Regions from separate parts of the Kitasatospora sp. NPDC001225 genome, predicted to be linked through region 3. Evidence: riboswitches for the same ligand, from Rfam matches in the RefSeq annotation. Region 3 holds a riboswitch; each other region holds the start of a gene.

Region 1 (3,175 bases), on a different contig from region 3:
CGCGCACCAGGTACGGGTTGACCTGGAGGAACTCGCCGGACAGCGTCTCGCGCTTGAACAGGTTGGACACCTGCGGCTCGATGCACTCGTACACGCCGGCGATGGACGCGATGGTCGCGGTCGGCGCGATGGCCAGCAGCAGCGAGTTGCGCAGGCCGGTCTCGGCGATCCGGGCGCGCAGCGCCGTCCAGCGGTCGGCCCACTGCGGGGCGGCCGTCGGGAAGTGGTCGATGTGCAGCTCGCCGCGGGCGGCGCGGGTCTCGCCGTACGCCTCGTGGCGGCCGAGCTGCTCGGCCAGGTCGGCGGAGCGCTCGTACGCGGTGAGCATGATGCGCTCGGCGATCAGCGTGGACAGGCGGGCGGCCTCGGCGGAGTCGAAGTCGATCCGCAGCTTGAAGAAGACGTCCTGGAGGCCCATCACGCCGAGGCCGACCGGCCGCCAGCGGGAGTTGGAGGTGCCGGCCTCGGTGGTCGGGTAGAAGTTGATGTCCACCACGCGGTCGAGGAACGTCACGGCCGTGCGGACGGTGGCGTCGAGGCGCTCCCAGTCCATGGCGCCGAGCAGGTCGTCGACCGTGGCACCGGGGGCCACGTGGGCGCCGAGGTTGACCGAGCCGAGGTTGCAGACGGCGGTCTCGGAGTCGTCCGTGACCTCCAGGATCTCCGTGCACAGGTTGGAGGAGTGCACGGTGCGGCCCGGCAGGGCGGTCTGGTTGGCGGCGCGGTTGGAGGCGTCCTTGAAGGTCATCCAGCCGTTGCCGGTCTGCGCCAGGGTGCGCATCATGCGGGCGTACAGGGTCTGCGCCGGGATGGTGCGGACGGCTTTGCCGGCCAGCTCGGCCTTGCGGTAGGCCTCGTCGAAGTCGGCGCCCCACAGGTCGACCAGCTCCGGCACGTCGGCCGGGGAGAACAGCGACCAGTCCTGGTTGGCGTTGACCCGGCGCATGAACTCGTCCGGGATCCAGTGCGCCAGGTTGAGGTTGTGGGTGCGGCGGGCCTCTTCGCCGGTGTTGTCGCGGAGCTCCAGGAACTCCTCGATGTCGGCGTGCCAGGTCTCCAGGTAGACACAGGCCGCGCCCTTGCGGCGGCCGCCCTGGTTGACGGCGGCGACCGAGGAGTCGAGGGTGCGCAGGAACGGCACGATGCCGTTGGACTTGCCGTTGGTGCCGCGGATCAGGCTGCCGCGCGAGCGGATGCGCGAGTAGGACAGGCCGATGCCGCCGGCGTGCTTGGACAGGCGGGCGATCTGCGCGTAGCGGTTGTAGATCGAGTCCAGGTTGTCCAGCGGCGAGTCGAGCAGGTAGCAGCTCGACATCTGCGGGTGCCGGGTGCCGGAGTTGAACAGCGTCGGCGAGGAGGTCAGGTACTCCAGGCGGCTCATCAGGCCGTACAGCTCGGCCACCTCGCGCACCGACTGCTCGGAGTCGCCGACCGCCAGGCCGCAGGCGACACGGAGCAGGAAGTGCTGCGGGGTCTCGATCACCTTGCGGGTGATCGGGTGGCGCAGCAGGTAGCGGGACTGCACGGTGCGCAGGCCGAAGTACTCGAAGCGGTCGTCGCCGGCGGTGTCGATCAGCGCGTCCAGGGCGGCGGCGTGCTTGGCGACGAAGTCCGCGGTGGTGTCGCCGATCAGGCCCTCGGTGTGGCCGACGGCGATCGAGGCGGAGAAGGACACCGAGCCCTGGCTGTTCGCCTCGTCGACGATCTCCAGCGCGAGCAGGCGGGCGGCCAGCTTCGAGTACTGGGGGTCCTCGGCGATCATCGACGCGGCGGCGTCCACGGCCAGCCCGCGCAGCTCGGCGAAGTCCGAGCCGGCGTGGCGGCCGCGCAGCGCGGCGGCGGCGACATGGCCGGGGTCGACCTCGGTGAGGTCGGTGCTGCGGTCGGTGAGCAGCCGCAGCAGCGCGCCCCCGGGGTCGGAGACCGTCGGGTCGGTGAAGGCGGTACCGGAGCCCTGGGCGGGCAGGGTGGCTGAGGCAGCGGTGGTCAAGGCGCTCTCTCCTGGCGGCGATCGGCGGCGGTGCTCGGGGGGCCACCGGGCCGATCTGGGCAGGGGAGCACGGCGCGAACGCAAAAAAGCGTCGCGCGAGGTGACTCCCCGGCCCGCCCGCGAGGCCCGGAGGGGTACTGCTGGTGCCGGCGCGGCCTCTGCGGGAGGGCCGTGGCGCACGCCGTCGGCAGGTACTCGGACTCGCGGGGTGCGGCTGCTGGAGCCGCCCGCTCACCGCTGCGGGGCAGTCCCGGATTCGCACCGGGTTCCCCTGCATCGACAGCAGAAGCGAGCATACATGTAGTGGTGTCTCACTGAAGCGACCCCAGATGTAGTACGGCGCCGCGTGTCGGGACGATGACCGGCAGTACCAGGAACGTGGTGCGCGATGGCCCTCGGTAGCCCCGGAACCGGGCCGGGGGCGTCCTGGTTTCGATACGGAATGGTCACCGGGAGGACCGGCGCTCACGAGGATGCCCTACGATCTGGGCGCATGAGCGACGGAACTGGCGTACCTGGGCAGGGGCCGCAGGGAACGCCTCCCGCCGGGCCGGGGGGCGCACAGAGTCAGCAGCCGGTGGTACCTGGTCCGGTACCGCCGCCGAGCGGGGGTTTCGGGCCGCCGCCCGCCTCGTACGGGCCGGTGGTGCCGTCGGTGCAGCCGGTCGCGCAGCCCATCCCGCCGGTGCCGCACCCGGTCGCGCCTCCGCCGCAGCCGGCTCCGCCGGTGGGGCAGCCGCACCCGCAGCCGGTCGGGCAGCCCCAGCCCGTGGCGCAGCCGCAGCCGCAGTGGCACCTCCAGCAGCAGCCCCAGCAGCCGGTCCCGCAGCAGCGGGCCGAGCCGGACTGGGACGCGCTGGCGGACCGCAACGAGGTCGAGGGCAAACGCCGTCGCCGGATGAAGGTCGTCGGTGTGGTGGCCGCGGTCGCCGTGGTGGGCGGCCTGGTCGCGGGCGGCGTGGTGCTGCTCCAGGGCAAGAAGGACGACGGTTCCCCGACCGTCGCGAAATCCACCCAGCCGACCGTCCCCCCGAGCACGTCCGGTACGCCGGACGACCCGTCGAAGCCGATCTGGGAGGCTGCCACCGACCCGGCGCCGCAGGACGCGGGAGCGCTGTTCTCCGCGCTCCAGGTGACGATCAACGGCGCCACCTGGAACCGCACCGTCGTGTCGCTGGACTCGCC
Region 2 (3,175 bases), on a different contig from region 3:
TCGTCGCGCAGGGCGAGGGCGACCTGGCGGGCGGTGTCGGCGAGCGGCTGGTCGTCGCGGACGAAGGACCAGGCGAGCATGGTGACCGGGCCGGTCAGCATGCCCTTCACGGGGCGGTCGGTCAGGCCCTGCGCGTAGCGGAACCAGTCGACGGTCATCGGGTGCGGCCGGGAGATGTCCCCGGCGAGGACCGGCGGGCGCACGTACCGGGTGCCGTAGGACTGCACCCAGCCGTGCCGGGTGGCCAGGTAGCCGGTGAGCTGCTCGGCGAAGTACTGGACCATGTCGTTGCGCTCGGGCTCGCCGTGCACCAGGACGTCCAGTCCGGCCTTCTCCTGGTACGCGATGACCTCGCGGACCTCGGCCTCCATCCGCTCCTGGTACGCGGCGCCGTCGATCCGACCGGCCGTCAGGTCGGCCCGGGCGACGCGCAGTTCGGTGGTCTGCGGGAAGGAGCCGATGGTGGTGGTCGGCAGCAGCGGCAGGCCGAGCCGGGCGCGCTGGGCCTCGGCCCGCTGCGGGTAGGCCTGGGCGCGACGGGCGTCCGCGTCGGTGACGGCGGCGATCCGGGCGCGCACCGCCGGGTCGCGGGTGATCGGCGAGCCCGCGCGGGAGGCCAGGTCGGCCCGGTTGGCCGCGAGGTCGGCGGCGATCGCGCCGGTGCCCTCGCGCAGGCCGCGAGCGAGCAGCGCCGCCTCGGTGGCCTTCTGCTTGGCGAAGGCCAGCCAGCGGGCGATCTGCGGGTCGATGTCGCGTTCGAGGGTGGCGTCGATCGGCACGTGCAGCAGGGAGCAGGACGGCGCGACGTCGACGGTGTCGGCGAGGCCCAGCAGGGTCGCCAGGGTCGTGAGGGACTTCTCCAGGTCGTTGATCCAGATGTTGCGCCCGTCGATCACCCCCGCCACCAGTCGCTTGCCGGGCAGGCCGCCGGCGGCGGCGAGGTCCTCCAGGTTGGCGGCGGCCGGACCGGTGAAGTCCAGTGCCAGGCCCTCGATCGGGGCCTTCGCCAGGACCGGCAGGGCGTCGCCGAGCCGGTCGAAGTAGCTGGCGACCAGCAGCTTGGGCCGGTCGGTGAGGGCGCCCAGCTCGCGGTAGGCGCGGGCGGCGGCGTTGAGCTCGGCCGGGGTGCGGTCCTGGACCAGCGCGGGCTCGTCCAGCTGCACCCAGTCGGCGCCGGCGGCGCGCAACCCGGCCAGCAGCTCCGCGTAGACGGGCAGCAGCCGGTCCAGCAGGGTGATCGGCTGGAAGTCGGCGGCCACCCCGGGCGCCGGCTTGGCGAGCAGCAGGTAGGTGACCGGCCCGACCAGCACCGGCCGGGCCGCGTGGCCGAGCAGCAGCGCCTCGCGCAGTTCGCCCACCGCCTTGGCCGGGTTCGCCGTGAACACCGTGTCCGGCCCCAGCTCCGGCACCAGGTAGTGGTAGTTGGTGTCGAACCACTTGGTCATCTCCAGCGGGGCGACGTCCTGGTTGCCGCGCGCCATGGCGAAGTACCCGTCCAGCGGGTCGGCTTCGACGGCGGCCCGGTGCCGGGGCGGGATCGCGCCGACGGCGACCGTGGTGTCCAGTACGTGGTCGTAGAACGAGAAGTCACCGGTCGGGACCTCTTCGACGCCGGAGTCGGCGAGCTGCTGCCAGTTCCCCCGGCGCAGGTCGGCGGCGGTGGCCAGCAGCACCTCGGCGGTGACCGAGCCCTTCCAGTAGCCCTCGATGGCCTTCTTGAGCTCCCGGCCCCGGCCCTGGCGGGGGTAGCCGTACGCGGTGGCGACGCTCGCCGCGGCTGCGGACTTCGTGGTCAAGGGACTCTCCTTCGCGAGTCTGTTCTCCTCAGGTACCCGGAGACGGCACGAAGGCGCGAAGGGATGACGTACCCGGCGGCGGCCGTCACGGGAACGTACGGGCCTGGTCCGCCTGGTATGGTCGCCGACCCGCCCACGAGGTCACCGGATAGCCGCGCGCGGGTCGTCCGCGGGCGGGCAGTGGCAGGTCTTCGGACTCGCGGGCGCGTCCGTCCCGTGAAGGGCGGACACCTACTGGCCGTCGCTTCCCAGACCCGTCCCGGGTCCAGTGCGTATGACGGCGGTCGTTCCCACTCACCGCTGCGGGGCAGTCCCGGACTGGCCAGTCGAAAGGCGTCACCGGGTTCCCTCTTGCGACGCCCTGCCTGGCGGACAGGGCGAACCAGCTGCACCGTCAGCTTAGGGGCAAAGCGCCGGGCCCGGCGCGGGAATCTCGGAACCCGTCCGCATGGTGGAACGCCACCACGGCTCGCGGGGCCGGTGGTCAGGTCCGCGTCGGGGTGTCCGGCGTGCCGGGCAGGGCGGCGCGGATGTCCGCGAGCAGTCCGGTCAGGCCGCGTCCCGGACCCAGTCGGCCGTCCAGTCGCGCGAGCTGGTCGGCGGGGATGCCCGCCAGTATCCGTTCGGCTTCGACCAGCAGCCGCCGTCCCCGCTGGAGGTCGGACCTCATCCTGGCGACCTGCGCCTGCGCTCCGCCCAGCTGGCGGCGGGCGGATTCCAGTGCGGCGTGCTGTTCCGGGGTCAGGACGACGACGTCGACCCCGTCCAGCGTCATCGTCCGGTGCTTCGCGGGCTTGGGCACGATGGTCGGCCTTTCGGTTCAGGGGTGCGCCGGGCCGGTGGGCCGCGCGGCGGTCGGCGGCCCCACCGTGGTGTCCGGGCCGGGCGTGGCGTCCTGGCCGGATGGGGCGTCCGGGCCGGGCGGGGCCTCGAAGCGCACCGTGGGCTCGAAGTTGGCGCGGCGGGCCGCGCGGCGGAAGACGGTGAGGACGGCCGGCCCGACGACGAGCACGGCGGTGAAGGTGCTGACGGCGCGGCCGGTGTCCCAGCCGAGCGAGGTGGCCAGGTCGAACAGCAGGTAGCGGTGCCACTGCTCGGTGAAGGGCAGGCCCGGCAGGTAGGCGATCGAGCTGTTCGGGTCGGTGGAGAACGGCCAGAAGGAGAGGTTCAGCAGGAAGCCGAAGAGGTAGCCGGAGAACGCCCCGTACCCGGCCAGCAGCGGCACCTCCCAGCGCCGCCCGGCCCCCGGCAGCAGTCCGGCGAGCATGCCGACGAAGGCGCAGCCGAACATCTGGTACGGCATCCAGGGGCCGACGCCGCCGGTGAGCAGCGCGGAGGCGAACAACGAGGTGCAGCCGAGGGTGAAGCCGAAGCCGGGG
Region 3 (3,175 bases):
AGCTGCACCGGAAGTCGGCCGGGCCGACTTTTCACGCGGGCCCGGAGGAATGGGAGGAACGTTCATTCTCGGACGGGGGGAATCGCACCGGGAAAAGCGGCGGGGACCAGCCGAAAACGCCCTCGCGCACAGGGGGGGTGGTTGAGGGGCCAGGGCCGGTCTTCGGACTCGCCTCTGCGGGGCGAACGACGGGAGCCCGAAGACAGGCCCTAGAGCAGCGGGGTGAGCCAGCGGCGGAGGAGTTCGGTGTAGCGGTCGGGGGCGGTGTTCCAGAGGGTGGCGTGGTCGGCGCCGGGGAAGGGCTGGAGGCTCACCACGTCGCGGCGGGCGGCGGCCAGCTTCTCGGCGGCGCCGAAGGGCGCGATCCGGTCCTCGGGGCTGTGCAGGAGGAGGGTCGGCACCCGCAGGTCGGTGCCGTCGGCGATGCGGCCGAAGTCGGCGAGGTCGACCCCGGTGCGGCCCTCGGCGGCGAGGGCGCCGAGCTCGGCGGCGACGCCCTGGAAGCCGGCCCGGGCGGCGTCCCGGCGGGCGGAGGCGGGCAGGTCGAGCACGGGCGAGTCGAGGATCAGACCGCGGACGGCGTGCGACCAGGCGGAGCGGGCCACGGTCTGCAGCACGATGGTCGCGCCGACGGACCAGCCGTACAGGATCACCTTGCCCGCGCCGCTGTCGAGCGCCAGCCGTACCGCCGCCTCGATGTCGCGCCACTCGGTCTCGCCGAAGTGGCTGAGCCCGTCCGGGGAGGCGGGGGCGCCCCGGTCGCCGCGGTAGGTGACGGCGAGGGCGGGCAGGCCGAGCCGGTCGAGGACGGGGAGCACCGGGAGGGTCTGCCGGCGGTCGTCGCCGGGGCCGTGCGCCAGGATCACCCAGGTGCCGCGCTTGCCGTCGAGCCGCCAGGCGGGGAGGGCGCCGAGCTCGCCGTCGGCGGTGGTGTCGGCGAAGGCGAGGCCGAGCGCCTCGGTGGGGTCGCCGAGGTGGACCCGCGGGGTGAAGCGGACCTCGGTGCCGGGGGCGAGGGTGCCCCGGTCGGCGCGGACCAGTCGGCGGGTGACGCCCTGTTCGTCCGCGTGCAGCACCTCCTCGACGACCGCGTGCCCGCCGTCCGCCCACTCCACCGCCCAGCGGCCGGGGCGCAGGCTCGCGGGGCCGCGGGTGAAGGTGACCCGGCCGGCGGCGAGGGCGCGGACCTGGACCGGCCCGGACTCCTGGACGGCGGTCACCGGACGGACCATCCGCTCGGAGGCCCGGCGGCCGACCACCAGCACGGCGGCCCCCACCGCGGCGGCCGCCACGACGGCGGCGGTTCCCCAACGCATCTCGCTCCCCGCTCTGTTGTTCACGGACGTCGTTCACGGACGTTGTTCACGGACGTTCTTCACGGACCGGACGGTGTTCGAGCCCCAGTTCACCGGCGCTCCGCCCGACCGGCCACCGGGCTGGGCCGTCCGGGTCACCCGGCGGGCGCTCCCGGGGTGCTCAGGGCGGTACTCAGGGGGTGCCGGTGGCGGGGGTCGGGGCGGGGCCGCGCCGGGCGATCCGACCGGGCGTCAGCGGCGTCCCCGTGTGACCAACCCCTCCGTGACCTCGGTTGACTCCCGGTTCGGGCCCGTGATGGGATCCTGGGGCCAAACGGAGGCATGGAGAGGAAGCCGGTGGAAGTCCGGCGCGGTCCCGCCACTGTCACCGGGGAGCACGCTCGGAACATCGCCACGGCGGGCCGTCCACGGCCGCTGGAAGGCTCCGGGGGTGCGTTCGACCCGGAAGCCAGGAGACTCTCGCCGCCGTCACGTCGATCCAGGGCGCGGACCCTGAGTGAGGACACGCACGCGATGCAGGCTGCCCCGCCCGGCCGGACTCCGAGCTGCCCTCCGCCGTGCGGCCGATGACCCCGCGCGCGCCTTCCCCCGCTCCGCGCCCGCTGACCCGAGCCGCCGTGTTCGCGCTCGGCGCCGCCGCGGGCTACGCCGCCGACGCCCGCTTCGCCGACCCCCGCCGGGGCCACCCGGTGGCCTTCTTCGGCAGCGCCGCGACCCGGCTGGAGCGGCGGCTGTGGCGCGACGACCGCGCCGCCGGGGCCGGGTACACCGCGCTGTGCGTGGGCGCGGTCGCGGCGGGCGCGTTCGCCCTGGACCGTACGGTGGGCCGGCGCCCGCTGGGCCGGGCGGCGCTGGCGGCGGCCGCGACCTGGACGGTGCTCGGCGGCACCTCGCTGACCCGGGAGGCCCGCACCATCGGCCGCTCGCTGGCCGCCGGCGACCTCGCCGCCGCCCGGGAGCGGCTGCCGCACCTGTGCGGGCGGGACCCGAGCGCCCTGGACGGGCAGCAGATCGCCCGGGCGGTGGTCGAGTCGGTGGCCGAGAACACCGCCGACGCCGTGGTGAACGCGCTGACCTGGGGCGCCCTGGCCGGCACCCCCGGCCTGCTGGCCTTCCGCGCCGTGAACACCCTGGACGCCATGGTCGGCCACCGCTCGCCCCGCTACGCCCGGTTCGGCTGGGCCTCCGCCCGGCTGGACGACGTGGCGGGCTGGCCGGGCGCCCGGCTGACGGCGCTGCTGACCGTGGCCGCCGCCCCCGAGCCCCGGACCGCCTGGCGGGTCTGGCGGCGCGACGGCTCCGCGCACCCGAGCCCGAACGCGGGCCAGGCCGAATCGGCGTTCGCCGGCGCGGTGGGCGCCCGACTGGGCGGCACGCTGCGGTACGGCGAGCGGGTGGAGCACCGGCCCGTCCTGGGCGCGGAGCTGCGGCCGGTGACAGTGGACGACATCGAGCGGGCCTGCGCGCTCTCCCGGCGGGTGGGCGCACTGGCGCTGGGTACGACGGTCGCGGGGCACGTCCTGCTGCGGGCACTGCTGAAGAAGAGGGGACGGGCATGAGCAACGCACTGCTGGTCGCGGGGACGACCTCGGACGCGGGCAAGAGCGTGGTGACGGCCGGGATCTGCCGGTGGCTCGCCCGCCAGGGCGTACGGGTCGCGCCGTTCAAGGCGCAGAACATGTCGCTCAACTCCTTCGTCACCGCCGACGGCGCCGAGATCGGCCGCGCCCAGGCGATGCAGGCGCAGGCCGCCCGGGTGGAGCCGGAGGCGGCGATGAACCCGGTGCTGCTCAAGCCGGGCGCGGACGGCCGCAGCCAGGTGGTGCTGCTCGGCCGGCCGGTGGCCGAGGTCGGCGCGC
Region 4 (3,175 bases), on a different contig from region 3:
TGCTGCCCGGCAGCACCTTCCCGATCACCCCGGGGCACGAGATCGCCGGCCGCGTCGACGCCCTCGGCGAGGGCGTGGAGGGCTGGCGGGTCGGCGACCGGGTCGCGGTCGGCTGGTACGGCGGCAGCTGCGGGCACTGCGACGCCTGCCGGGCGGGCGACGGCCTGCACTGCGCACGGGTCGAGATCCCCGGCGTCGCCTATCCGGGCGGGTTCGCCGACTCCGTCGTCGTCCCGGCCGTGGCCCTGGCGGCGGTCCCGGACGAGCTCACCGCGGTCGAGGCGGCGCCGCTGGCCTGCGCGGGGGTGACGGTCTTCAACGCCCTGCGCCGCTCCGCCGCACGGCCCGGGGACACCGTCGCCATCCTGGGGATCGGCGGACTCGGCCACCTGGGCGTCCAGTTCGCCGAGAAGATGGGCTTCCGTACCGTCGCCATCGCCCGCGGCCAGGAGAAGGGGCCGCTCGCGCTCCGGCTCGGCGCCGCCCACTACATCGACAGCACCGCGGGCGATGTCGCCGAGGCCCTGCGGCAGTTGGGAGGTGCGAAGGTGGTCCTGTCCACCGTCACCAACGCGCCCGCCGTGGTGGCGACGATCGACGGGATCACCCGCCGGGGCGAGCTCGTCATGGTCGGACTCCCGGCGGAGCCGCTGGAGCTGAGCGCCCTGCAGTTGATCCAGGGCGACCGGAAGGTCTACGCGCACTCCTCGGGCATCGCGGTCGACACCCAGGACACGCTGCGCTTCGCGGCGCAGACGGGGGTGCGGGCCTGGGTCGAGGAGGTGCCGCTGGAGCGGACCGCGGCGGCGGTGGAGAAGATGGCGGCCAACCGGGCCCGCTTCCGGATGGTCGTCACCACCGGCCGCTGAGCGGCGGTCATCGGAGTCGGCCCTCGGAGCCGGTCCCTCGGGGCCGGCTCCCGGCGTGTCCGGGCAGGTGGACGGGGGTGAGCGGCCCTCCGGCGGCGCGGCGCGGGCGCGTACCCCTGGACTTACTAGGACGTCCAACTATATGGTCGACGGCAGGTCCGCGGTGTCAGGGAAGCCGGTGTGAGTCCGGCACGGTCCCGCCACTGTGACCGGGGAGTCCGTCCTCGCAGATGACGGCCACTGGCAGCCAGCCGGGAAGGCCTGAGGGCGTGCGGTGATCCGGGAGTCAGGATACCGGCCGCGGGTGGTTCGTGTTTTCCACGAGGATGGAGACGACACACATGACTCCGGGCTGCTTCCGTTCCACCGCGCCTGGCTGTCCCGTGCCGACGACCGCCAGGGCGCCCGCGTCCTGACGTACCGTCACACCGCCGTACGCCCGTGCCGAGGGGCGCACCACCGTGCGCCCGCCGACCGGCGGCGGCCTCCATTCCTCCTCTCCCCACCCCTGTCGAGAGTAGGAACCGATGGTCCGAGAACTGACCCACTTCATCGCCGGCAAGCCCACCGCCGGCACCTCCGGCCGCTTCGGCGACGTGTACGACCCCAACACCGGCCGGGTGCAGGCCAGGGTGCCCCTGGCGGGCCGCGCCGAGGTCGAGGCGGTGATCGCCGACGCCGAGCAGGCCCAGCCCGCGTGGGCCGCCTGGAACCCGCAGCGGCGGGCCCGCGTCCTGCTGCGGTTCCTCCAGCTCGTCGAGCAGGAGAAGGACGAGCTGGCCCGGCTGCTCTCCGCCGAGCACGGCAAGACCGTGGCCGACGCCCACGGCGACATCCAACGCGGCCTGGAGGTCGTGGAGTTCGCCGCCGGCATCCCGCACCTGCTGAAGGGCGAGTTCAGCGACAACGCCGGGACGGGCATCGACGTGTACTCGATGCGCCAGCCGCTCGGCGTGGTCGCGGGCATCACGCCGTTCAACTTCCCGGCGATGATCCCGCTCTGGAAGGCCGCGCCCGCGCTGGCCTGCGGAAACGCCTTCGTGCTCAAGCCCTCGGAGCGCGACCCCTCGGTACCGCTGCGGCTGGCCGAGCTGTTCCTGGAGGCCGGGCTGCCGCCGGGCGTGCTCAACGTCGTCAACGGCGACAAGGAGGCCGTGGACACCCTGCTGGAGGACCCGCGCGTCCAGGCGCTCGGCTTCGTCGGCTCCACGCCGATCGCCCAGTACGTGTACGCCACCGCCGCCGCGCACGGGAAGCGGGCGCAGTGCTTCGGCGGCGCCAAGAACCACCTGATCGTGATGCCGGACGCCGACCTCGACCAGGCGGCGGACGCGCTGATCGGGGCCGGGTACGGCTCGGCCGGGGAGCGCTGCATGGCCATCTCGGTGGCCGTCCCGGTGGGGGAGGCGACGGCGGACGCCCTGGTGGCGAAGCTGGTCGAGCGGATCGGCGCGCTCAAGGTCGGGCGCTCGGACGACCCGGCGGCGGACTTCGGACCGCTGGTCGGCGCCGACGCGCTGGCGCGGGTGCGCGGCTACCTGGACCTCGGGGTCGAGGAGGGCGCCGAACTCGTCGTCGACGGACGGGACTTCCGGCTGGCGGGGCACGAGGACGGCTACTTCCTCGGCGCCTCGCTGTTCGACCGGGTCACGCCCGGCATGCGGATCTACCGGGAGGAGATCTTCGGGCCGGTGCTCACCGTGGTGCGTGCCGCCGACTCCGAGGAGGCGCTGCGGCTGCCCAGCGAGCACGAGTTCGGCAACGGGGTGGCCATCTACACCCGGGACGGCGACACCGCCCGGGACTTCGCCCGGCGGGTGAACACCGGCATGGTCGGGGTCAACGTGCCGATCCCGGTGCCGATCGCCTACCACACCTTCGGCGGCTGGAAGCGCTCCGCGTTCGGCGACCTCAACCAGCACGGGCCGGACTCGATCCGCTTCTACACCCGCACCCGCACCGTCACCTCGCGCTGGCCCTCCGGGGCCAAGGAGGGCGCGAGCTTCACCATCCCGACGATGGGCTGAGGCGCGCCGTGCACACCCATCTGACCGACGACCAGCTCGCCATCGTCGCGACCACCCGGGACTTCGCCCGCGAGCACCTCGCCCCGCACGCCGTCGCGTGGGACCAGGCCAAGCACTTCCCGATCGACGTCCTGCGCAAGGCCGCCGACCTGGGCCTCGGCGGCGTCTACGTGCGGGAGGAGGCGGGCGGCTCGGAGCTCGGCCGCCAGGACGGCGTGCTCGTCTTCGAGGCGCTGGCGACCGGCTGCCCGTCCATCGCCGGCTACCTGTCGATCCACA

Evidence for each region. A riboswitch is a leader RNA that binds a small molecule or an ion and turns the genes downstream of it on or off. The one in region 3 is predicted to bind cobalamin.
Region 1: it holds a riboswitch for cobalamin, as region 3 does, so the genes downstream of both, ACWDCZ_RS02520 (ribonucleoside-diphosphate reductase subunit alpha) here and ACWDCZ_RS15455 (cobalamin biosynthesis protein) in region 3, are expected to answer to the same signal.
Region 2: it holds a riboswitch for cobalamin, as region 3 does, so the genes downstream of both, metE (5-methyltetrahydropteroyltriglutamate--homocysteine S-methyltransferase) here and ACWDCZ_RS15455 (cobalamin biosynthesis protein) in region 3, are expected to answer to the same signal.
Region 4: it holds a riboswitch for cobalamin, as region 3 does, so the genes downstream of both, ACWDCZ_RS35980 (CoA-acylating methylmalonate-semialdehyde dehydrogenase) here and ACWDCZ_RS15455 (cobalamin biosynthesis protein) in region 3, are expected to answer to the same signal.

The regions. Positions count from the first base shown of each region.
Region 1 is NZ_JBSFJC010000005.1:1,584-4,758, forward strand. Features, by position in the region: gene ACWDCZ_RS02520 (ribonucleoside-diphosphate reductase subunit alpha) at 1-1,966, opposite strand, end outside; cobalamin riboswitch at 2,160-2,286, opposite strand; gene ACWDCZ_RS02525 (hypothetical protein) at 2,760-3,175, shown strand, end outside.
Region 2 is NZ_JBSFJC010000134.1:234-3,408, reverse strand. Features, by position in the region: gene metE (5-methyltetrahydropteroyltriglutamate--homocysteine S-methyltransferase) at 1-1,796, opposite strand, end outside; cobalamin riboswitch at 1,978-2,181, opposite strand; gene ACWDCZ_RS32090 (hypothetical protein) at 2,281-2,598, opposite strand; partial or broken gene ACWDCZ_RS32085 (ECF transporter S component) at 2,617-3,175, opposite strand, start outside.
Region 3 is NZ_JBSFJC010000037.1:9,653-12,827, reverse strand. Features, by position in the region: gene ACWDCZ_RS15460 (alpha/beta hydrolase family protein) at 210-1,316, opposite strand; cobalamin riboswitch at 1,644-1,774, shown strand; gene ACWDCZ_RS15455 (cobalamin biosynthesis protein) at 1,883-2,875, shown strand; gene ACWDCZ_RS15450 (cobyric acid synthase) at 2,872-3,175, shown strand, end outside.
Region 4 is NZ_JBSFJC010000186.1:5,260-8,434, forward strand. Features, by position in the region: gene ACWDCZ_RS35975 (alcohol dehydrogenase catalytic domain-containing protein) at 1-869, shown strand, start outside; cobalamin riboswitch at 1,003-1,186, shown strand; gene ACWDCZ_RS35980 (CoA-acylating methylmalonate-semialdehyde dehydrogenase) at 1,397-2,896, shown strand; gene ACWDCZ_RS35985 (acyl-CoA dehydrogenase family protein) at 2,905-3,175, shown strand, end outside.